4 regions of the Streptomyces sp. NPDC057002 genome follow, and region 3 is predicted to be linked to each of the others. Evidence: riboswitches for the same ligand, from Rfam matches in the RefSeq annotation. Region 3 holds a riboswitch; each other region holds the start of a gene.
The links. Region 3 has a riboswitch for cyclic di-AMP ahead of ACFT32_RS08525 (C40 family peptidase). Riboswitches for the same ligand answer to the same signal wherever they lie in the genome.
Positions count from the first base shown of each region.

Region 1: it holds a riboswitch for cyclic di-AMP, as region 3 does, so the genes downstream of both, ACFT32_RS38695 (M23 family metallopeptidase) here and ACFT32_RS08525 (C40 family peptidase) in region 3, are expected to answer to the same signal.
Region 2: it holds a riboswitch for cyclic di-AMP, as region 3 does, so the genes downstream of both, ACFT32_RS30735 (transglycosylase family protein) here and ACFT32_RS08525 (C40 family peptidase) in region 3, are expected to answer to the same signal.
Region 4: it holds a riboswitch for cyclic di-AMP, as region 3 does, so the genes downstream of both, ACFT32_RS24125 (M23 family metallopeptidase) here and ACFT32_RS08525 (C40 family peptidase) in region 3, are expected to answer to the same signal.

Region 1 covers NZ_JBHURZ010000010.1:239,415-244,601, reverse strand. The annotation lists gene ACFT32_RS38705 (M16 family metallopeptidase) at 1-440, shown strand, start outside; gene ACFT32_RS38700 (M16 family metallopeptidase) at 437-1,825, shown strand; cyclic di-AMP (ydaO/yuaA leader) riboswitch at 2,029-2,193, shown strand; gene ACFT32_RS38695 (M23 family metallopeptidase) at 2,206-2,991, shown strand; gene ACFT32_RS38690 (GntR family transcriptional regulator) at 3,187-3,882, shown strand; gene ACFT32_RS38685 (HPr family phosphocarrier protein) at 4,030-4,311, opposite strand; gene ACFT32_RS38680 (GNAT family N-acetyltransferase) at 4,491-5,187, shown strand, end outside.
Region 2 covers NZ_JBHURZ010000006.1:546,933-552,119, forward strand. The annotation lists gene ACFT32_RS30725 (cytochrome P450) at 1-456, shown strand, start outside; gene ACFT32_RS30730 (transglycosylase family protein) at 605-1,573, shown strand; cyclic di-AMP (ydaO/yuaA leader) riboswitch at 1,802-1,968, shown strand; gene ACFT32_RS30735 (transglycosylase family protein) at 1,973-2,671, shown strand; gene eno (phosphopyruvate hydratase) at 2,930-4,210, shown strand; gene ACFT32_RS30745 (septum formation initiator family protein) at 4,334-4,810, shown strand; gene ACFT32_RS30750 (DUF501 domain-containing protein) at 4,864-5,187, shown strand, end outside.
Region 3 covers NZ_JBHURZ010000002.1:93,921-99,107, forward strand. The annotation lists gene ACFT32_RS08500 (8-amino-7-oxononanoate synthase) at 1-673, shown strand, start outside; gene ACFT32_RS08505 (DUF397 domain-containing protein) at 770-1,000, opposite strand; gene ACFT32_RS08510 (helix-turn-helix domain-containing protein) at 1,010-1,870, opposite strand; gene ACFT32_RS08515 (ATP-binding protein) at 2,084-2,542, shown strand; gene ACFT32_RS08520 (hypothetical protein) at 2,625-2,810, opposite strand; gene ACFT32_RS08525 (C40 family peptidase) at 3,170-3,643, opposite strand; cyclic di-AMP (ydaO/yuaA leader) riboswitch at 3,647-3,859, opposite strand; gene ACFT32_RS08530 (hypothetical protein) at 4,205-4,513, opposite strand; gene ACFT32_RS08535 (ATP-dependent Clp protease proteolytic subunit) at 4,521-5,156, opposite strand.
Region 4 covers NZ_JBHURZ010000004.1:889,528-894,714, forward strand. The annotation lists gene ACFT32_RS24115 (dihydrofolate reductase family protein) at 1-1,125, shown strand, start outside; tRNA gene ACFT32_RS24120 (tRNA-Met) at 1,180-1,253, shown strand; cyclic di-AMP (ydaO/yuaA leader) riboswitch at 1,548-1,704, shown strand; gene ACFT32_RS24125 (M23 family metallopeptidase) at 1,716-2,750, shown strand; gene ACFT32_RS24130 (aldo/keto reductase) at 2,899-3,843, shown strand; gene ACFT32_RS24135 (PrsW family intramembrane metalloprotease) at 4,159-5,187, opposite strand, start outside.

The DNA of each region.
Region 1 (5,187 bases), on a different contig from region 3:
GGCTCGCCGGGGCGCCCTCGCTGGGCTGGCTGGACGTGAAGACGTCCGGTGACGTGGAGGTGCCGGTCATCGAGACCGCCATCGACGAGGAGCTCGCCCGGTTCGCCGAGGAGGGCCCCACGGCCGAGGAGATGGAGCGCGCCCAGGCCCAGTTGGAGCGCGAGTGGCTGGACCGGCTCGGCACGGTCTCCGGACGCGCCGACGAACTGTGCCGGTACGCCGTGCTGTTCGGCGACCCGCAGCTCGCCCTGACCGCCGTGCAGCGCGTGCTGGACGTCACGGCGGAGGAGGTCCAGGAGGTCGCCAAGGCCCGGCTGCGGCCCGACAACCGCGCGGTGCTCGTCTACGAGCCCGTCTCCGACGAGACCGGCGAGGACGCCGAAAGCACCGAGGACACCGCAGCCGCGGCCACGAACGAGAACGAGGAGGCGGCCAAGTGACCGAGCTCGCCACGATGGACTTCCACCCGCAGCCGCAGGCGGGCGACGCCAAGCCGTGGGCCTTCCCGGCCCCCGAGCGCGGCACGCTCGACAACGGCCTCACCGTGCTGCGCTGCCACCGCCCCGGCCAGCAGGTCGTCGCCGTGGAGGTGCTGCTGGACGCGCCCCTGGACGCCGAGCCGGCCGGCCTCGACGGGGTGGCCACGATCATGGCCCGGGCCTTCTCCGAGGGCACCGACAAGCACTCCGCAGAGGAGTTCGCCGCCGAGCTGGAGCGCGCCGGCGCCACCCTCGACGCGCACGCCGACCATCCGGGCGTCCGGCTGAGCCTGGAGGTGCCGGCCTCCCGGCTCGCCAAGGGGCTCAACCTGATCGCCGACGCCCTCAGGGCGCCCGCGTTCGCGGACAGCGAGGTCGAGCGGCTGGTCGACAACCGCCTCGACGAGATCCCGCACGAGCTGGCCAACCCCGCCCGCCGTGCCGCCAAGGAGCTCTCCAAGGAGCTGTTCCCGGCGGGCGCGCGCATGTCGCGGCCCCGGCAGGGCAGCGAGGAGACGGTCGCCGCGATCGACTCCGCGGCCGTACGCGCCTACTACGAGAAGCACGTCCGTCCGGCGACGGCCACCGCCGTGGTCGTCGGCGACCTCACCGGCATCGACCTCGACGCGCTGCTCGGCGACACGCTGGGCGCCTGGACCGGCTCCTCGGCCGAGCCGCGTCCGGTGCCGCCGGTGACCGCCGACGACACGGGCCGGGTCGTCATCGTGGACCGCCCGGGCGCCGTCCAGACGCAGTTGCTGATCGGCCGGATCGGCTCGGACCGGCACGACCGCGTCTGGCCCGCCCAGGTGCTCGGAACGTACTGCCTCGGTGGCACCCTCACCTCCCGCCTGGACCGCGTCCTGCGGGAGGAGAAGGGCTACACCTACGGCGTACGGGCGTTCGCCCAGGTCCTCAGGTCCGCCCCGGACGGGACCGGTGCCGCGATGCTCGCCATCAGCGGTTCCGTGGACACGCCCAACACCGGCCCCGCCCTCGAGGACCTCTGGACGGTGCTGCGCACCCTCGCCGCCGAGGGGCTCACCGACGCCGAGCGGGACGTCGCCGTGCAGAACCTGGTCGGCGTGGCACCGCTGAAGTACGAGACGGCGGCGGCCGTCGCGAGCACGCTGGCGGACCAGGTCGAGCAGCACCTGCCCGACGACTACCAGGCCGCGCTGTACCGGCAGCTCGCCGCGACCGGCACCGTGGAGGCCACCGCGGCGGCCGTCAGCGCCTTCCCGGGGGACCGTCTGGTGACCGTCCTCGTCGGCGACGCGGCGCAGATCAAGGGCCCGGTCGAGGCCCTCGGTATCGGCGAAGTCGCCGTGGTCGCCGCCGAGTAGCGGGACGCGAGCGGCACGCGCGCGCAGGGGCCCTGGTTGTCTTCTAAGGCACCAGGGCTCCTTTATGCCCGAATTGGGATAGGAGTTGCCCGTCTGGCCTGTGGGATGCGCTACAAAAGCCGGGATCCGTTTGGGAATTGAAAGTGGCGCCGCTTAGCGTCGTCCGGGCTGTTCGTCAGGCAGTGCGCCGCACCCGCGGCACCGGACAGTCATCGCCGAGTCCCCGTACGGCGCGAGCCAGGGGAGCCGGGGACCCACCGCAGTCCCTGGGGTGAATCGGACGCCCGCGCGAGTCGCGAGGGGGTCCGTAGGAGACCTTCCTGCTCCGAACCCGTCAGCTAACCCGGTAGGCGAGAGGGAAGGAAAGGATCAGCCACTACATGGCGTTCACACGCGCCACCGGGAAGCACCGTCGTCCCAGCCGGATCCAGCGTCGCACGGCCCGCGCGGCGGGCGTCGCCGCCCTCGCCACCACCGGCGTCGTCGGCACCGTGGCCGCCCCGGCCTTCGCCGCGGAGCCCGCTGTCGAGCAGACGGGCCTCACTCCGGTCGTGACCATGGGCGACACCGTGGCCCAGAAGATCGACGCCCAGGCCGTCGCCCAGAAGCAGGCGGCCGAAGAGGCCGCCGCCAAGAAGAAGGCCGAGGAGGCCGCCCGCAAGCGCGCCGCCGAGGCGGCCAAGGAGGCCAAGGAGCGCGCTGAGGAGGCCCGCGAGGCCAAGGAGCGTGCCGCCCGCGAGGCCGAGCGCAAGCGCCTCAACACCTTCGTCTCCCCGATCTCCGGCTCGTACGTCTCCACCGGCTACAAGACCGGCGGCGCCGTCTGGTCCTCCGGCAGTCACACCGGTGTCGACTTCCACGCCTCCAGTGGCACGGCCGTCCACTCGGTCGGCATGGGCGAGGTCGTCGAGGCCGGCTGGGGCGGTTCCTACGGCAACCAGGTCGTGATCAAGATGAACGACGGGACGTACACCCAGTACGGCCACCTGTCGTCCAGCAGTGTCTCGGTGGGCCAGAAGGTCACCCCCGGCCAGCAGATCGGCCTGTCCGGCGCGACCGGCAACGTCACCGGCCCGCATCTGCACTTCGAGGCCCGCACCAGCCCCGAGTACGGCTCCGACATCGACCCCGTCGCCTACCTCCGCTCGCACGGCGTGGACGTCTGAACGTCCGACGGCGACTGCTCCGCTTCCCGAAAGCCCCGGCTCCCCGAGCCGGGGCTTTCGGCGTTCGCCACGGCCGACTGTCCAAAAAATATCCCTGGATTCCTGCCCGCCGTCGGAAATTCCGGCTCATTGCAATAGAGTCACGGAACACACGTCACCAGTCGACGTTTCACGGGGATTAAGCGGAGGTCGGTCATGCGTATTCCCGCGCACTCGGTGTGCACGGCCATCCGGGACGACATCGTCGCGGGTGTCTACGAGCGCGGCAGCCGGCTCACCGAGGAACTTCTCGCGCGCCGCTACGGCGTCTCGCGCGTCCCCGTCCGGGAGGCCCTGCGCACTCTGGAGGCCGAGGGCTTCGTGGTCACCCGGCGGCACGCGGGCGCGTGCGTCGCCGAACCCACCGAACAGGAGGCCGCCGACCTGCTGGAGATGCGCATGCTGCTGGAGCCGCTGGGTGCCGCCCGCGCCGCCCAGCGCCGCACCGAGGCCCATCTGAAGGTCCTGCGCGGCCTGGTCAGGCTCGGCCAGGAGCGCGCCCGCCGGGGCAACAGCGACGACCTGCGCTCGCTGGGCGGCTGGTTCCACGAGACGCTCGCCCAGGCCTCCGGCAGCCCCGCGCTGACCTCGATGCTCACCCAGCTCCGGCACAAGATCGCCTGGATGTACGCGGTGGATCCACCGGCCGGACCCGTGGAGTCCTGGGCCGAGCACGGCGCGATCGTGGACGCGGTGGCGCGCGGGGACAGCGAGCGCGCGCGGGCGGTCACGGCGCTGCACACCGAGCGCGCGACGGCCGCGCACCGGCTGCGTTTCGGCTCCGCCGGGGAGCGCGCCGAGCGTGTGAGGAACTCGCAACATGCCGTAAACACGGCAAGCCTGCGGCATTAACACGAGAGCCGTATACAAAGAGTGGGAAATTCGCGGGGGATTATTTCTGCTGCCCGCCGACAGGAAATGCACGGAAAAGGCGAAGGGCTCGCCCGAGGAATTCGGACGAGCCCTTCAGGGTGCGCCTGGTCAGACGCGGGGAATTACTCAGACAGTCTCGGGCAGTTCCTCCAGGCCCTCGGAGACCAGCTTGGCCAGCCGGTCCAGGGCGGCGTCCGCGCCCTCGGCGTCGGAGGCGAGGACGATCTCCTCGCCGCCCTGGGCGCCCAGGCCGAGGACGGCCAGCATGGACGCCGCGTTGACGGGGTTGCCGTCAGCCTTGGCGATCGTCACCGGGACGCCTGCGGCCGTGGCGGCTCGGACGAAGATGGAAGCGGGGCGGGCGTGGAGGCCCTCGGCCCAGCCGACGTTGACGCGGCGCTCAGCCATGTGTTGCTGCCCTTCGGTGTTCAGGGTTGTCTAGACCAGTTTCCCATAACGTGAAGCTGTGCCCGAGCGGTCCTGATGACCCGCCCCGGGGTGACGTCGGATCGCGGCCTCGACCCGACTGACGCCCTCCACAGATTGCCTCGCGCCCGTTGTCAGGCGCTAGCCGTACTCTGGGGCCCATGCAGACCTCGCCGGACCGGCACGAGTATCCCGCCCACTGGGAAGCCGACGTGGTGCTGCGCGACGGTGGTACCGCGCGCATCCGGCCCATCACCGTTGATGACGCCGATCGCCTGGTCAGCTTCTACGAGCAGGTCTCCGACGAGTCGAAGTACTACCGCTTCTTCGCGCCGTACCCTCGCCTGTCCGCCAAGGACGTCCACCGCTTCACGCACCACGACTTTGTGGACCGGGTGGGACTCGCGGCCACGGTCGGCGGCGAGTTCATCGCCACCGTACGCTACGACCGGATCGGCGCCGACGGAACGCCCGCGTCGGCACCGGCCGACGAGGCCGAGGTCGCCTTCCTGGTCCAGGACGCCCACCAGGGCCGCGGCGTCGCCTCCGCCCTGCTGGAGCACATCGGCGCCGTCGCCCGGGAGCGCGGCATCCGCCGCTTCGCCGCCGAGGTGCTGCCCGCCAACAACAAGATGATCAAGGTGTTCACGGACGCCGGCTACACCCAGAAGCGCAGCTTCGAGGACGGTGTGGTCCGTCTGGAGTTCGACCTCGAACCCACCGACCGCTCCCTCGCCGTGCAGTACGCGCGCGAACACCGCGCCGAGGCCCGGTCCGTCCAGCGGCTGCTCGCGCCCGGCTCGGTCGCCGTCATCGGCGCCGGGCGCACACCGGGCGGCGTGGGCCGCAGCGTCCTCG
Region 2 (5,187 bases), on a different contig from region 3:
CAGCGCACCCGGCTCCAGGCGTCCCTCGCCGCCGGGGAGAGAGGCCTCCTGGAGACCGGCGTCGAGGAACTCCTGCGCTTCGACGGACCCGTCGAACTCGCCACCTGGCGCTTCGCCACGCAGCCCCTCACCATCGGCGGACAGCACATCGAGGCCGGCGACCCGGTCCTCGTCGTCCTGGCCGCCGCCGACCGGGACCCGGAGCGGTTCGCCGATCCGGACGTGCTCGACCTCGCCCGCCGCGACAACCAGCACCTCGGGTACGGCCACGGCATCCACTACTGCCTCGGCGCCCCGCTCGCCCGCCTGGAGGGCCAGACCGCCCTCGCCACGCTCCTCACCCGCCTCCCGGACCTGAGGCTCGCGGCCGACCCGGCCGAGCTGCGGTGGCGCGGCGGCCTGATCATGCGCGGGCTGCGCACCCTGCCGGTGGAGTTCACGCCCACTCAAAGGTGACACGCCGTCAGACTTGTGATCTTCACGTGATCTACGCGGCATTAACTTGTGACAAGTGATCGTCTGCCTATACGTTCACCCATCATCAGCGTGGCCCGGGAAAACCTGCGGCGCGCTGGTCACTGCTCCTCTCGCGAAAGGTCTCCGTATGCTCTCCGGGAACGGTCGGCACCGTCGCCCCCGCCAGGCTCCGGCTCTCCTCGTCGCGGCCGGAGTGACCGGCTCCGCCATCGCGATCCCGCTCCTCGGAGCCTCCGGCGCCAGCGCTGCCGACGGCACGACCTGGGACCGGGTCGCGGACTGCGAGACCGGCGGCGCCTGGAGCCAGAACAGTGGCAACGGTTACTTCGGCGGCCTGCAGTTGTCGCAGGAGGACTGGGAGAACCACGGCGGCCTCGACTACGCCCCGAGTGCCGACCTGGCCAGCCGTTCCCAGCAGATAGCCGTGGCCGAGAGAATCCTCGCCGAGCAGGGAGCCGGTGCCTGGCGCACCTGTGGACTGCTCTCCGGCCTCGAGCAGGACAAGGGGTCGGACACCTCCGAATCACCCGACTCGTCCGGTTCATCGGACTCGCCCGGATTGCTCGACTCCCTCGGCTCGTCCCCTTCGTCGTCCGACTCGCCGTCCCCTGACGCGCCGTCGACGTCGAAGGACGAAACCGCCGAGTCCGACAAGTCGCCCGAATCCGAGGACTCCAGCTCGCAGGGTCAGGAGCCCGAAAGCTCCCCGTCGGCCACGCCCGAGCGTGACAAGTCCGACAACTCGGGGCAGGACGACAACCCTTCGGCGTCCGCCGGCACCGAGGACGGATCCGACACCGGCTCCGGCCGTCACCGAGGCCCCAGCGCCGACGAAACCCTCCCGCCCGAGAACGGCCGTACGGACGAGTCCACGGGCCGTCACGCCTCGCGCGGTGACGAGGGCTCCGACGACACGTCCGAGGGTGCCTACATCGTCGGTATCGGCGACAGTCTCTGGTCCATCGCCGACTCCCTTGACATCAGCGGCGGATGGCACGAGCTCTACGACGGCAACAAGAAGGCCGTCGGCGCCGACCCGGACCTCATCCGCCCCGGTCAGACGCTCACGGTCGAGGGCGAAGCGGACGAGAAGTAGCTGTTCGGGCAGTGCGGAAACGAGGGCGGAAGTCGCCCCGAAACCGCGCGAGTTCGCGTCATGTTTCGCGGCTAATGTCCCGTTTGGGGCTCGTGAGAGATAGATCTCAGAAGCCCTGATCGTCTTTGAAATTCAGCGGATCGCGTGGCTACGGTCGGGACCGCTCGTCACCACGAGCCCCGGCTGCCGCAACGCCGAATCCTGCCAGCGGCCGTACGGGAACAGTCGTCGCGTCAAGCGCCGTAGGCAGGAGCGGGGGACCCAAGGTAGGTGCCCGACCGGCCAGTTGCGCCGGAAGGGCTTGGGGTGAAGCCGTGTCCCGGGAGGGGCGCGGCCGGGCAACTCAACCGGCCCGAACCCGACAGCTCACCTCGCAGGCGTCGGTGAGGGGATCCTTCCATGCTGTTTTCCAGCAAGGGCAAGCACCGCCGTCCGTCCAAGGCCAGCCGTGCCATCGCCGTCGCCGGTGTCACCGGCGCCGCTGTCGCCGCCCCGCTGATGGCCGCCGGCGGCGCCTCCGCCGCCACCGCCTCCGAGTGGGACACCGTCGCCCAGTGCGAGGCCGGCGGCAACTGGTCCATCAACACCGGCAACGGCTACTACGGCGGTCTGCAGTTCTCCGCCTCCACCTGGTCCGGCTACGGCGGCACCAAGTACGCCGCCACCGCCGACCAGGCCACCAAGGAGCAGCAGATCGAGATCGGCGAGAAGGTCCTCGCGGGCCAGGGCAAGGGTGCCTGGCCGGTCTGCGGCAAGGGCCTGTCGAGCGCCGGCTACAGCGGCGGCTCCTCCTCGGACGACTCCGGCAGCGGCTCCTCGCAGCAGAGCCAGCAGGGCACCGAGTCCCGCCAGACCGAGCAGCAGCCGGCCTCCCGCTCCGACGAGCGCCCGGCCGCCAAGAAGACCGTCACCACCCCGACCGGCAAGAAGGTCAAGAAGGGCGACGGCGAGTACAAGGTCGTCAAGGGCGACACCCTCAGCTCGATCGCGTCGGACAAGAAGGTCGAGGGCGGCTGGGAGAAGCTGTTCCAGCTGAACAAGGACATCGTCCAGGACGCCAACCTCATCTACCCGGGCCAGCAGCTGCACCTGAAGTAAGCAGCGGCTCTCAAGGGCTCCCCGCCCCGGTGCGTGTTCCCCCCGTACGCGCGCCGGGGCGGGGTTTTTTTCTGCCGGTCTTTGCAACCTGGCTTTGTTCCGTTCGGAAACAATTTACTCTCGGTTCTGTCCATCGGGTGGGCGACCCGGTGGCCGATCGGCCGGAGCCGGTTAGGCTCATGTCGCGAGCCACCACGGCCCGCACCTCGCCGGGTCCTCGCGACCCGCGTACCCGCGTCACATAAGAAGGAGATGCTCGTGCCGTCCATCGACGTCGTCGTAGCCCGGGAAATCCTGGACTCCCGAGGCAACCCCACGGTCGAGGTCGAGGTCGGCCTCGACGACGGCAGCACCGGTCGTGCCGCCGTCCCGTCCGGCGCCTCCACGGGCGCCTTCGAGGCCATCGAGCTGCGTGACGGCGACTCGAACCGCTACCTCGGCAAGGGTGTGGAGAAGGCCGTCCTCGCGGTCATCGAGCAGATCGGCCCGGAGCTCGTCGGCTACGACGCCACCGAGCAGCGCCTGATCGACCAGGCGATGTTCGACCTGGACGCCACCGACAACAAGGGCTCCCTCGGCGCCAACGCCATCCTCGGCGTCTCCCTCGCCGTAGCCCACGCCGCCTCCGAGGCCAGCGACCTGCCGCTGTTCCGCTACCTGGGCGGCCCGAACGCGCACCTGCTGCCGGTGCCGATGATGAACATCCTGAACGGCGGCTCGCACGCCGACTCCAACGTGGACATCCAGGAGTTCATGATCGCCCCGATCGGCGCGGAGTCCTTCTCCGAGGCCCTGCGCTGGGGCGCCGAGGTCTACCACACGCTGAAGAAGGTCCTGAAGAGCAAGGGCCTGGCCACCGGCCTCGGCGACGAGGGCGGCTTCGCCCCGAACCTCGGCTCCAACCGCGAGGCCCTCGACCTCATCCTCGAGGCGATCAAGGAGGCCGGGTACACCCCCGGCGAGCAGATCGCCCTCGCGCTCGACGTGGCGGCGTCCGAGTTCTACAAGGACGGCGCCTACACCTTCGAGGGCAAGACGCGCTCCGCCGCCGAGATGACCGAGTACTACGCCGAGCTCGTCGACGCGTACCCGCTCGTCTCCATCGAGGACCCGCTGTTCGAGGACGACTGGGACGGCTGGAAGGTCCTCACCGACAAGCTCGGCGACCAGGTGCAGATCGTCGGCGACGACCTGTTCGTCACCAACCCCGAGCGCCTCGCCCGCGGCATCGACGAGAACGCCGCCAACGCCCTGCTGGTCAAGGTCAACCAGATCGGCTCGCTGACCGAGACCCTGGACGCCGTCGAGCTGGCCCAGCGCAACGGCTTCAAGTGCATGATGTCCCACCGCTCCGGCGAGACCGAGGACGTCACCATCGCCGACCTGGCCGTCGCCACCAACTGCGGCCAGATCAAGACCGGCGCCCCGGCCCGCTCCGAGCGCGTCGCCAAGTACAACCAGCTCCTGCGCATCGAGGAGATCCTCGACGACGCGGCGGTCTACGCCGGCCGCAGCGCCTTCCCGCGCTTCAAGGGCTGACACCCGGGCTGACCCGTTAAGGGTCAAGCCTGAGCCAGTCGTACGTACGTCCCCGTACTCGGTCCCGTACCGTGTCCGGGGACGTACGCGCGTCGGACGGTGGAGCGGGAGAGCGGGGAGACCATGGCCGTGAAGGACCGGGACCGTTTCTCCACCGCGACCAGGATCCGGCTGCTCGGCGAGCAGACCGCGGCCCGGGTCTACCGCTCCCAGACCCGCCGCCAGGCCCGCCGCTCCCGGCTGACCGGCCGGGCCGCGCTGCTCGCCCTGGTGATGTGCACGCTGATCGTGGCGCTGGCCTACCCGATGCGGGAGTACGTCTCGCAGCGCGCCGAGATCGACGACCTCCGGCGCGAACAGCAGCAGGCCCGCCAACGTGTCGAACGGCTGCGCGACCAGAAGGCGCGCTGGCAGGACGACGCGTACGCGGAGCAGCAGATCCGGCAGCGGTTGCACTACGTCATGCCGGGGGAGACGGGATTCATCGTCGTCGACCCGCACGCGGCGCGGCAGTCGCACGCCGTGCTCGGGACGGCCGACCGCGTCTGGTACGCGAACGTGTGGGACGGCGTCGACAAGTCCGACGCCTCCGCCCGGTGACCCCGGACCCCAGCCAGATATCTGACTCAAAGAAAGACAGCCTGAAGACAGTCATGGAAACGCCCCCGCCGACCACCCCGCGCACCGAGCCCACCGACGCCGACGTCGAGGCCTTCAAGCAGCAGCTCGGCCGGCCCCCGCGCGGTCTGCGCGCGATCGCGCACCGGTGCCCGTGCGGGCAGCCCGACGTCGTCGAGACGGCACCTCGGCTGCCGGACGGAACGCCGTTCCCCACGCTGTACTACCTGACGTGCCCGCGCGCCGCCTCGGCCATCGGCACGCTGGAGGCGAACGGCGTGATGAAGGAGATGACCGAGCGGCTGGCCTCGGACCCCGAGCTGGCGGCGGCGTACCGGGCGGCGCACGAGGACTACATC
Region 3 (5,187 bases):
CTCGGCACACGAGGGCGCGGCGATCACGGTGTCCGACACGGTCTTCTCGGTGGACGGCGACGCGGCTCCGCTCGCGGAACTCGCCGCGGCCTGCCGGGAGCACGGCGCCGGGCTGGTGGTCGACGACGCCCACGGCCTGGGCGTCCTCGGCGACGGCGGCCGCGGCGCCCCGCACGCGGCGGGGCTCGCGGGCGCCGACGACGTCGTCGTGACGGTCACGCTGTCCAAGTCGCTCGGCGGCCAGGGCGGAGCCGTCCTCGGCCCCGCCCGGGTCATCGACCACCTGGTCAACGCGGCACGGACGTTCATCTTCGACACGGGGCTCGCCCCCGCGGCGGCGGGGGCGGCCCTGGCGGCCCTGCGGCTGCTGCGCCGCGAACCGGAACGGGCGGCCCGGGCCCGCGCGGTGGCGAGCGAACTGCACGCACGCCTGACCGCCGCGGGTCTGGAAGCGGTACGTCCGGACGCCGCGGTGGTCTCGGTGCGTGCGCCCTCCCCCGAGGACGCCGTGCGCTGGGCGGCCGAGTGCCGCGCGGCGGGCCTGGCCGTGGGCTGCTTCCGTCCTCCTTCCGTGCCCGACGGCATCTCACGACTCAGGCTGACCGCCCGCGCGGACCTGACCGGGGAACAGATCGAACGCGCTGTACGGCTGATCGGCGAGACGCGACCATGAGTCGGCGTGACACGGCCGGGCGTCGCACGATGACGGACTGAACGGTGACGGACTGAACAGTGACGGACTGAACGGTGATGGACCGATCAGAAACGGTCAGATGCGGTCGACCGCGGCCGTGAACTCCGCCCAGCTCCTCTGCGAGAAGAGCAGCGCGGGCCCGGCCGGGTCCTTGGAGTCGCGCACGGCGAACAGTCCGGCCCAGGGTGGGGTGTCCGGACACGCGGTCTCGACGCAGTTGTTCGCGCCGGTGCTGTAGCTGCTGCGCAACCACCGCACACCGTGCAGTTCGGTGCTTGAGGGGACATGACGAGGCAGTGCACGCATGGTGCCTCCTTACGCGCCGGCGGCTGTCCCGGCGATGAAATCCAACGAGTCCTCGGGCGAAAGGGCGTGGATCTGAAGGGCGTTGAAGGCCTCCGTGTAGGCCTGGAGGTCTTCTTTCCGTTCGAGGTAGAGGCTACTCGTCAAGTGGTCGAGAACAACTACGTTCAGATCAGAAGTGCTCGAAAATGAGAAAATAACGAAAGGGCCGGTGACGCCGATGTGCGCACCGGCGGCGAACGGCAGTACCTGGAGCCGCACCTGGGGCAGGCGCGCCGCCTCGACCAGCCGTTCCAGCTGCCGGGCCATGACCCCGGGCCCGCCCACCTCCCGCCGCAGCACGGCCTCGTCCAGGACGGCGCTCAGTTCCAGCGGCGGATCCGCGCGCAGCACGTCCTGCCGGGCCAGTCGCACCTCGACCAGCGTGTCCAGCCGGTCCTCCGGCAGCCCCTCCACCGCGGCCTTCGTCACCGCACGCGCGTACTCGGGCGTCTGGAGCAGCCCCGGGACGACGGTGGTCTCCAGCGTGCGCATCGCGGTGGCCTGGGACTCCAGGCTGATGAAGTCCCGGTAGGTCGGCGGCAGCACCCCGCGGTAGGCGTGCCACCAGTGGTGTCTGCCGCCCCCGTCGTCGGACCCCGCCAGTACCAGGAGCAGCTCGCGAAGTTGGGAGTCCGTCACACCGTAGGCGTCGAGGAGTAACCGCACATCGGCCGGTTTCACCCCGCTCGTGCCCGTCTCGATCCGGCTGACCTTGGACTGGTGCCAGCCCACCAGCCGGGCCGCCTCACCGCTGGTGAGGCCCGCCGAGGTGCGCAGCGCGCGCAGTTCGGCGCCCAGTTTCCGGCGGCGCACCGCGGGACCGTGCTGCATGGGCTTCTCCTTACTCCTTCCGAGCCACCCAAATACGGTCTCGCGTCGTAGAGTTCACCGCTTTGAGCGACAGATATATGCATATCTTGGTGGATCGCCGCCCTTCGCGGGTGTTCTGGTGGCACTCTGGCGGCGAAGCACCAGTCCGGGACCGTACTCGAACCGTCCGCTCCGTGTCGGGCTGCGGTCCCGTGGGAAAGGGACGACGTCGCCATGGCAGACCATTTGGAAACATCCGTCACTCTGCCGAGCGATCCCGCCTCGGTCTCCGCAGCGCGTGCCCACGTCGTGGACACGCTGGCGGAGTGGGGCCTGCCGGCGGGCACGGAAGTGTCCGACACCATCCGGCTCATCATCTCCGAGCTCGCCACCAACGCCGTCCAGCACACCTTCGGGCAGTCGCCCACGTTCACGGTGGACCTCGTGCTCGACCGCGACGAACGGCTGCGCATCGGGGTCACGGACAGTCACCCGCGGCTCCCCAGACGGCTCCCCGCCGCCGTCCAGCAGGACAACGGCCGCGGTCTGGTCATCATCCGCTGGCTGACCGTCGAATGCGGAGGCAGGCTCAGGATCCGCCCCACCCGTGAGGGCGGCAAGACCATCTCCGTCGAACTTCCGTGGACCGTCCCGGCCGAGCCCGTGACGGCGGCGGGACAGCAGGAACCGTAGCCTCAGCGCAGCGTGCCGCCCTCGAGTGCGCGCACTCCCGCCGGCGCGACCGACGTCCGCGCCACCGTCCCCGCAGAGCCTGTCACCGGCGCGGTGCGGGGATCCTGACGGTGCCCTGGGGCGCCGCCTCCCCGACGGCGGGCTCCGGCTCCTCGCGGCCGCCGCTCGTCTCCTCCCGCAGCCCCGCCCGTCGCACCAGCCGGGGGAGCACGCCCCACAGTCCGACGCAGACCAGCAGCACGGAACCGCTGAAAGCGAACACCAGCACGATCAGGCCCGTCGTGGCTGACCCGCAGCTCCTGGAGCAGCTCGACGAAGTCGCGGTCGGCGCGCTGCAGGGACTGTGCTCGGCCATGGCGCGATGAGTAGCCACTTGAGCCCGTGTCACGCTCCCGGCGTGGGGGGGGGGGGGGGGGGGGCCCCCCCCCCCCCCCGGGGGGGGGGGGGGGGGGCCCGCCCCCCCCCCCGCGGGGGGGGAGGGGGGCGGCGGCCCCCCCCACCCCCCCCGAGGGGGGGGGGTGGGGGTGGGCGGGGGCGGTGCGCGGGGGGTCTATCCCGCGGCGGGCCGGGGGCCCGGGGGGGGGGGGGGGGGGGGCGCCGCCCCGCCCCCCCCCCACGCCGGGTGGATCACTTCACGCGCCCGTACCAGACGCTCTTGGTCCAGATCTTCTGCAGCCGCACCACGTCCCCGCTCTTCGGGGCGTGCCAGAGCTTGTTCTTACCCGCGTAGATACCGACGTGGTACACGTTCCGGCCCGAGTGGAAGAACACCAGGTCTCCCGCCTTGCGGTTCTGGGCGGAGATGTGGCGGGTCTTGTTGTACTGCTGGGCGGCCGTGCGCGGCAGCTTCTTGCCGACCTTCTTGAACGAGTACAGCGTGAGGCCCGAGCAGTCGAACCGGTGCGGGCCGGTGGCGCCGTACTTGTAGGGCGATCCCTTCTTCGAGGCCGCTATCTGGAGTGCCTTGGTCGCCGACGTGGCTGCCGATGCCTCGGAGGCGAAGCCGGGGGCCACGATGGAGCCGCCCACGGCGGCGATGGTGAGGGCCGAGGCCGTACCGGCCCGGACCATGAGCGACGGGACACGATTGAGCGCAGTCATGCGCAACCCTTCGTCAGCCGCCTGTGAAGGATGACCTGTCGGATTCGGGCTGGCGAAGTTGCCCGGCCGCTGACGCGGCTTCACCCCAAGGGCTGCTCGGGTCCGGTCATGGCGTGACCGTCCCGGCGACCCGTCGTGCTTGGGTCCTCCACTCCTGCCGATCCACTCCTGTCGACCGGTCATCCAGGCGGCGGCAGGACTCGGCGTCCGCCCGGATCGCCCCGCCGCTGTGGCGGGGGCTTGTCGTCAGTCAGGGATCTTGACTGATGGTTGTCATGAAATCCCAACGGAACCGGGGATTTGTGTTGTTACTCACCACTCACCCGTTCGGGTGGACACGTCTGTGTTCGAGCCGGTGTCCACCACCCCGCGCACCGCCGGACCAGCGACGGAATGTCCTATTCCGCCCCTCCGCCCCTCGCGTCGCGCAACCGTGACGGTCCAAAAATTGGTGTCCCGTCTACTCCGAACAGCGGTACGTCGTTTGGCCCGTTTCGACTCAGGCCCGGACGCCACGTCGACAGAGCGGGCGTCCGGGCCGACGGATCAGCCGGATCAGGGTCAACCGACGGACTCCGGGGGCAGGGTGACGCGGGCGGTGCGGCGCTCGCCGTCCAGCACCCGCAGGGCCCGGGCCAGAGTGTCGGCGTGCAGTTCCGTCTCGCCCCGCTGGTGCATCACGGCCAGCGCGTCACGCAGTGCGGCCGCCTTGCCGACCAGGGCCTGGGCGGCGCGCAGTCCGCGATAGGTGTCGCCGTGCAGCGCCGGATTGATCCGGCCGAGCAGGTCCACGACCTCGAGGTAACGGTCGATCAGCTCCGCCTCCGCGCGGGTCAGGGCGGGCAGTGGAGGCAGTTCGGGCGGCAGCACCGGCGGCTCACCTTCCGGTCGGCGCGGCCATGGTGGCCTTGCGGTTGGGGATGATCCGGTCCACCAGGCCGTACTCCACCGCCTCCTGGGCGGTGAGGATCTTGTCCCGCTCGATGTCCTCGCTCACCTGTTCCCGGGTGCGGCCGGTGTGCCGCGCGAGCATCTCCTCCATGCGGGTCCGGATCCGCATCAGCTCGTCGGCCTGGATCGCCAGATCGCTGGCCTGTCCCTGGACGGGCTCGGGCAGGGCGGGCTGATGGATCACCAGACGCGCGTCCGGCAGCATGGACCGCTTGCCCGGCGTGCCCGCCGCCAGCAGCACCGTGGCGGCCGCCCCGGCCTGGCCCAGACAGACCGTCTCCACGTCACACGTGACGTAGCGCATCGTGTCGTAGAGGGCCGCCATCGCGTGGAACGCGCCGCCGGGGGAGTTGATGTAGAGCTGGATGTCGCGGTCCGGTGCCTGGTGCTCGAGGTACATGAACTGGGCCATCACGTCGTTCGCCGAGATCTCGTCCACCGGCGCCCCGAGGAAGACGATCCGCTCCTCCAGCAGCTTCGAGTACGGGTCCATGGTCCGCTGCCCGGAACTCGTGCGTTCGGTGAACTCGGGCAGCACGTGACGGGCGGACGGTCGGGTCATGGGGAACCCCTCCTCGCGGGCAGAGCCGTCT
Region 4 (5,187 bases), on a different contig from region 3:
CCTCACCCGTACGTCCTGCTGTCCGCCGCCGTCTCCCTCGACGGCTATCTGGACGACACCGGGCCCGAACGCCTGCTGCTGTCCGGCCCGGCCGACTTCGACCGGGTCGACGAGGTCCGGGCGTCCGTCGACGCGATCCTGGTCGGCGCCGGCACCATCCGTGCCGACAATCCGCGCCTGCTGGTCAACTCGGACGAGCGGCGGGCCGCCCGCATCGCCGCCGGCCGGCCGGAATACCCCCTCAAGGTCACCGTCAGCGGCTCCGGCGACCTCGACCCGGAGGCCCGTTTCTGGCACACCGGCGGCGAGAAGGTCCTCTACACGACCGACCAGGGCGCCGAGCGTGCCCGGGCCCTCGGCCTCGCCACCGACGTGGCCCCCCTCGGCGCCGACCTCGACTGGCGGCGGCTCCTCACCCACCTGCACGACGTACGGGGCGTACGGCGGCTCATGGTCGAGGGCGGCGGCCTGATCCACACCCAGCTCCTCACCCAGGGCCTCGCCGACGAACTCCAGCTGGTCCTCGCCCCGCTCTTCGTGGGCGATCCGCAGGCACCCCGCCTCTTCGGGCCCGGCGGCTACCAGGGCGGCCGGCTCCGGCTGCTGGAGACACGGCGCATCGAGGACGTGGTCCTCATGCGCTACGAACCCACCGCCCCGGGCACCGGCGCCCTCCCCACCGCCGCCGACCACCACTGGCTGGCCCTCGCCTGCGAACTGGCGGACCTCTGCCCGCCGTCGGACACGGCGTTCAGCGTGGGCGCGGTGGTCGTCGCGGCCGACGGCACGGAACTGGCCCGCGGCCACTCCCGCGAGGGCGGCGACCCCGTCGCGCACGCCGAGGAGGCGGCCCTGGCGAAGCTCGGCCCGTCCGACCCGCGCCTCGCCACCGCCACGGTCTACAGCAGCCTGGAGCCCTGCGCCCGCCGCGCCTCCCGCCCCGCACCCTGCGCCCGGCTGCTCCTCGACGCGGGCGTACGCCGGGTGGTCACGGCCTGGCGCGAGCCGGACACCTTCGTCCAGGGCGCCGACGGCAGCGGAGTCCTGGCGGCCGGCGGGGCGGAGGTCGTCGTCCTCCCGGAGCACGAGCACCGGGCCAAGGCCCCGAACCGCCATCTGCTGTAGCGGGCGGGTGGTCACGAGTGGTCCCGCGGATGGCGTACACTGGAATCACAACGACGCGGGGTGGAGCAGCTCGGTAGCTCGCTGGGCTCATAACCCAGAGGTCGCAGGTTCAAATCCTGTCCCCGCTACTGAAGGCCGAGGGCCGGAATCCAAAAGGATTCCGGCCCTCGGTGTTTTCCGGTTCTCCACACCCCGGTTACTGCCCGTGAGCGAAGCGCATCGCTCCGCAGAACAACTGACACACCGTCAATACCCAGCAGTCACTTGCGGAGCGGGCAACTCGCCCGATTTAAGCCGGTCATGGCAGGTAAGTCCGCACGAAAAAGGTTAATGATCAAGTGGAACCGCTGGAATCCACTCCCCGGGTCTATTAACGTTCGATAACGCAGCGCGGTCGTCCCAGCCGTCACAGAAGGCGGCTCCGTGCGCACGCGCCGAATCCCGAAAGGGAACCGGGGAACCACCACTTGGGGTGAATCGGGCGTAAACCGCCGTGGAAGCACGGTCTGTTTACGCGCGTAGGAGACCTTCCTGCTCCGAACCCGTCAGCTAACCCGGTAGGCGAGAAGGAAGGAAAGGAGTACGCCCACGTGGCGTCCAACCGGCCTGCCCCCGCGGCCCCGTTCGCGCGGAACCAGCGCGACACCGAGACTTTCGGCTACGGCGGTCAGCGCACCGACGAGGGCCCGTTCCAGGAGTGGAACCCCACCGAGGAATCCATCCGTCCCGTCCGTGGCCGGCATCGCGTCACCAAGCAGCGCGGCGGAGGGCTCGCCCGCAGCTCCACCGTCCTGGGCGTCGGCGTCATAGCCGCCGTGGGCGCGGGCGGCATGGCCAGCGCCCAGACCGGCAAGCCACCGGTGTCCATCTCCGTGTCGGACCTGCCCTCGGTGGGTTCCCTCATCTCGGACGACGACACCCCCGCGGGCTCCGCGACTCCGCTCAGCGGCCTCGGCGCGACGACCACAGCCGACACCGAGGAGAACTCCTCCGGCGCCGGCGAGGCGCTGCGCGCCCGGATCATGGCCCAGGTCGAGTACCAGCAGGACCAGATCGACACCAAGGCCGCGCAGGACGCCGCCGACGCCGCCGAGAAGGCGGCCGCCGAAGCCGTCGCCAAGGCGCAGGAGGAAGCCAAGGCCAAGGCCGCCGAGGCCAAGCGGAAGGCGGAGGAGGAGGCCAAGAAGAAGGCCGAGGCGGAGCGGCTCGCCGCCCTCGCCAAGCAGTTCACGCTGCCGACCTCCTCGTACACCCTCACCTCGACCTTCGGTCAGGCCGGCGCCTACTGGTCCTCCGGCTACCACACGGGCCTCGACTTCGCCGCCCCCACGGGCACGCCGATCAAGGCGGTGCACAGCGGCACCATCACCGAGGCGGGCTGGAACGGCTCGTACGGCTACAAGACGGTCCTCACCCTCGATGACGGCACGGAGATCTGGTACGCGCACCAGTCCTCCATCGGCGTCAGCGTCGGCCAGAAGGTCAGCACGGGCGATGTCATCGGCCGCGTCGGCGCCACCGGCAACGTCACCGGTGCCCATCTGCACCTCGAAGTTCACTCCGGTGGTTCCAGCGGCGGAATCGACCCGATGGCGTGGCTGCGGGGCAAGGGCCTTAACCCGTAAGCGCCACAAGCCAGTCGAAGCACCGGCAGCCCTGACGACGACCCCCCGACGTCAGGGCTGCCGGTTTCCGGCATGTCCGGCGGCTGTTCACAGGACCTTTGCGTCTGACCTGGAATGAGCCGCTCTGGCACGGCCGTTGACGAGAGGCATGACTTCCCTTCGCAAGCTCGGCTCCTCCGACCTCGAAATCTTCCCGCTCGCCCTCGGCGGCAACGTCTTCGGCTGGACCGCCGACGAGGCACAGTCCTTCGCCGTCCTCGACGCCTACACCGCCGCCGGCGGCAACTTCGTCGACACCGCCGACGTCTACTCGGCGTGGGTCGACGGCAACCAGGGCGGCGAGTCCGAGACGGTCCTCGGCAAGTGGCTTCAGGCGCGCGGCAACCGCGCCGATGTCGTCGTCGCCACGAAGGTCAGCCAGCACCCCGAGTTCCAGGGCCTGTCCGCCGCCAACATCAAGGCCGCCGCGGACGCCTCGCTGCGCCGCCTGCGCACCGACTACATCGACCTCTACTACACCCACTTCGACCGGCCCGACGTGCCGGTGGAGGAGATCATCGGGGCGCTCGACGAGCTGGTGAAGGCCGGGAAGGTGCGGCACATCGCCGCCTCCAACATCTCGGCGGAGCGGCTGCGGGCCTCCCTGGAGTTCTCCGACCGTGAGGGCCTCGCCCGCTATGTGGCGCTCCAGCCCCACTACAACCTGGTCTCCCGCGACACCTACGAGGGCGAGATCCAGGACCTCGCCGAGCGCTCCGGCCTCGCGGCCGTCCCGTACTACGCGCTCGCGTCCGGCTTCCTCACCGGCAAGTACCGGTCCGGTACGACCGTCGACAGCGCGCGGGCCGGCGGCGCCGCCAAGCACCTGGAGACCGAGCGGGGCCGCCGGGTCCTCGACGCCCTCGACGAGATAGCCACGGCCCACGACGCCCCCGTCGCCACGGTCGCCCTGGCCTGGCTCGCGGCCCGGCCGACGGTGGCCGCGCCGATCGCGTCCGCACGGACGGTGGAACAGCTGCCGGCGCTGCTCGGGGTCGGGGAACTCACCCTGACGGAGGCGGAGGTGGGCCGGCTCACGGAGGCTTCGGCCTGAGCGGCAGCTGCGGCCGGTGAGGCGGGGCTTCGGCCTGCTCGGTGAAAACGCTCGCTCTCCGTTCCACGGGGGAACAGTACCCAGGCATGCGCCGCCGTGACCGGCCGGGAACCGGTGGACGCCCGGGCTCGTAGCCGGCGGCCGCGCCCCGGCACGGGGCCGGCAGACGACCGGCCTCGTTGCCCGGGGCTGCGGCCGACCGCCGTCGGCCCGCGCCGCCGCAACGGGTCAGAGCGGGCGCCACGGCCGCGGCGCCCGGCGCCGGACCAGCGGACGCCCGGCATCGTCGCCTGCGGCGGCTGGCCGGCGCCTCGGCTACGACCGGTACGGGTTGTACGCGGGGTACGGCGTCGTCGGGGCGGAGTAGTGCGTCGTCGGGTGGCCGTACCCGTACGCCCCGTACACCGGCCAGGGCGGGGCCGCCACGGGTACGGGAGGGGCCGTGATCCGCGCCGCGTGGTCCAGCGCGGGGCGGGCCGCATCCCGGCGCCGCCACAGTTCCTCCAGCAGCTCCCGTTCCCGTACGACGAAGTCGGCACCGGCGCGGCCGCGGCGGCCCCGGTGCCGCAGGAACGCCAGAGACGTCGCGTAGGCCTCGTACTGCGCCACCGCCCGCGCCGCGGTCTTCCCCGCGTGGTCGCGGGCGTACTGGCGGGCGATCCGCCGGGCCCGCATCGAGCCGAGCGCGTACGGCTCGGCCGGAGTCAGCCAGCCGGCGACGGCGTACGCGGGCAGCTCCGCCCGCACGGTCCTCAGCTCCCGCTGCCGGGTCCAGATCACCAGCCACGTCAGCAGCCCGAAGATGGGCACCATGAACGCCGCGTACACGGCGAAGAACCCGTACTCGCCGAACGCCGACGAGCCGTTCCACATCGCGTGCATGCCCATCGCGAGCAGCAGCCCGGAGAGCGGGAAGGCGACGCGGCGGATGTGCTGGCGGTCCGCCGCGAGCGCGGAGATGCCGAAGCCGATGCCCGTGAGGACCGTGAAGAGCGGGTGCGCGAACGGCGACATGACGATCCGCACGAAGAAGGTCGCCGCCGTGACGGAGGCGATGCCCGTGTGCCCGGCGAGCTGGTCGGTACCGAAGGCCATGCCCAGATAGAGGATGTTCTCCGTGAACGCGAAGCCGGTCGCCGTGACGCCGGCTATGACGACTCCGTCGACGATGCCGGTGAAGTCACGCCGCCGGAAGAGGAAGACCAGTAAAACGGCCGCCGCCTTGGCCGACTCCTCGACCACCGGCGCGATGACGGTCGCGCCGAGCGTGTCCGCGCTCGTCGGATCCGCGGTCGCCGTCGCTATCCACTGGGTCGCGAAGCTGTTGGCGACGATCGCTATCAG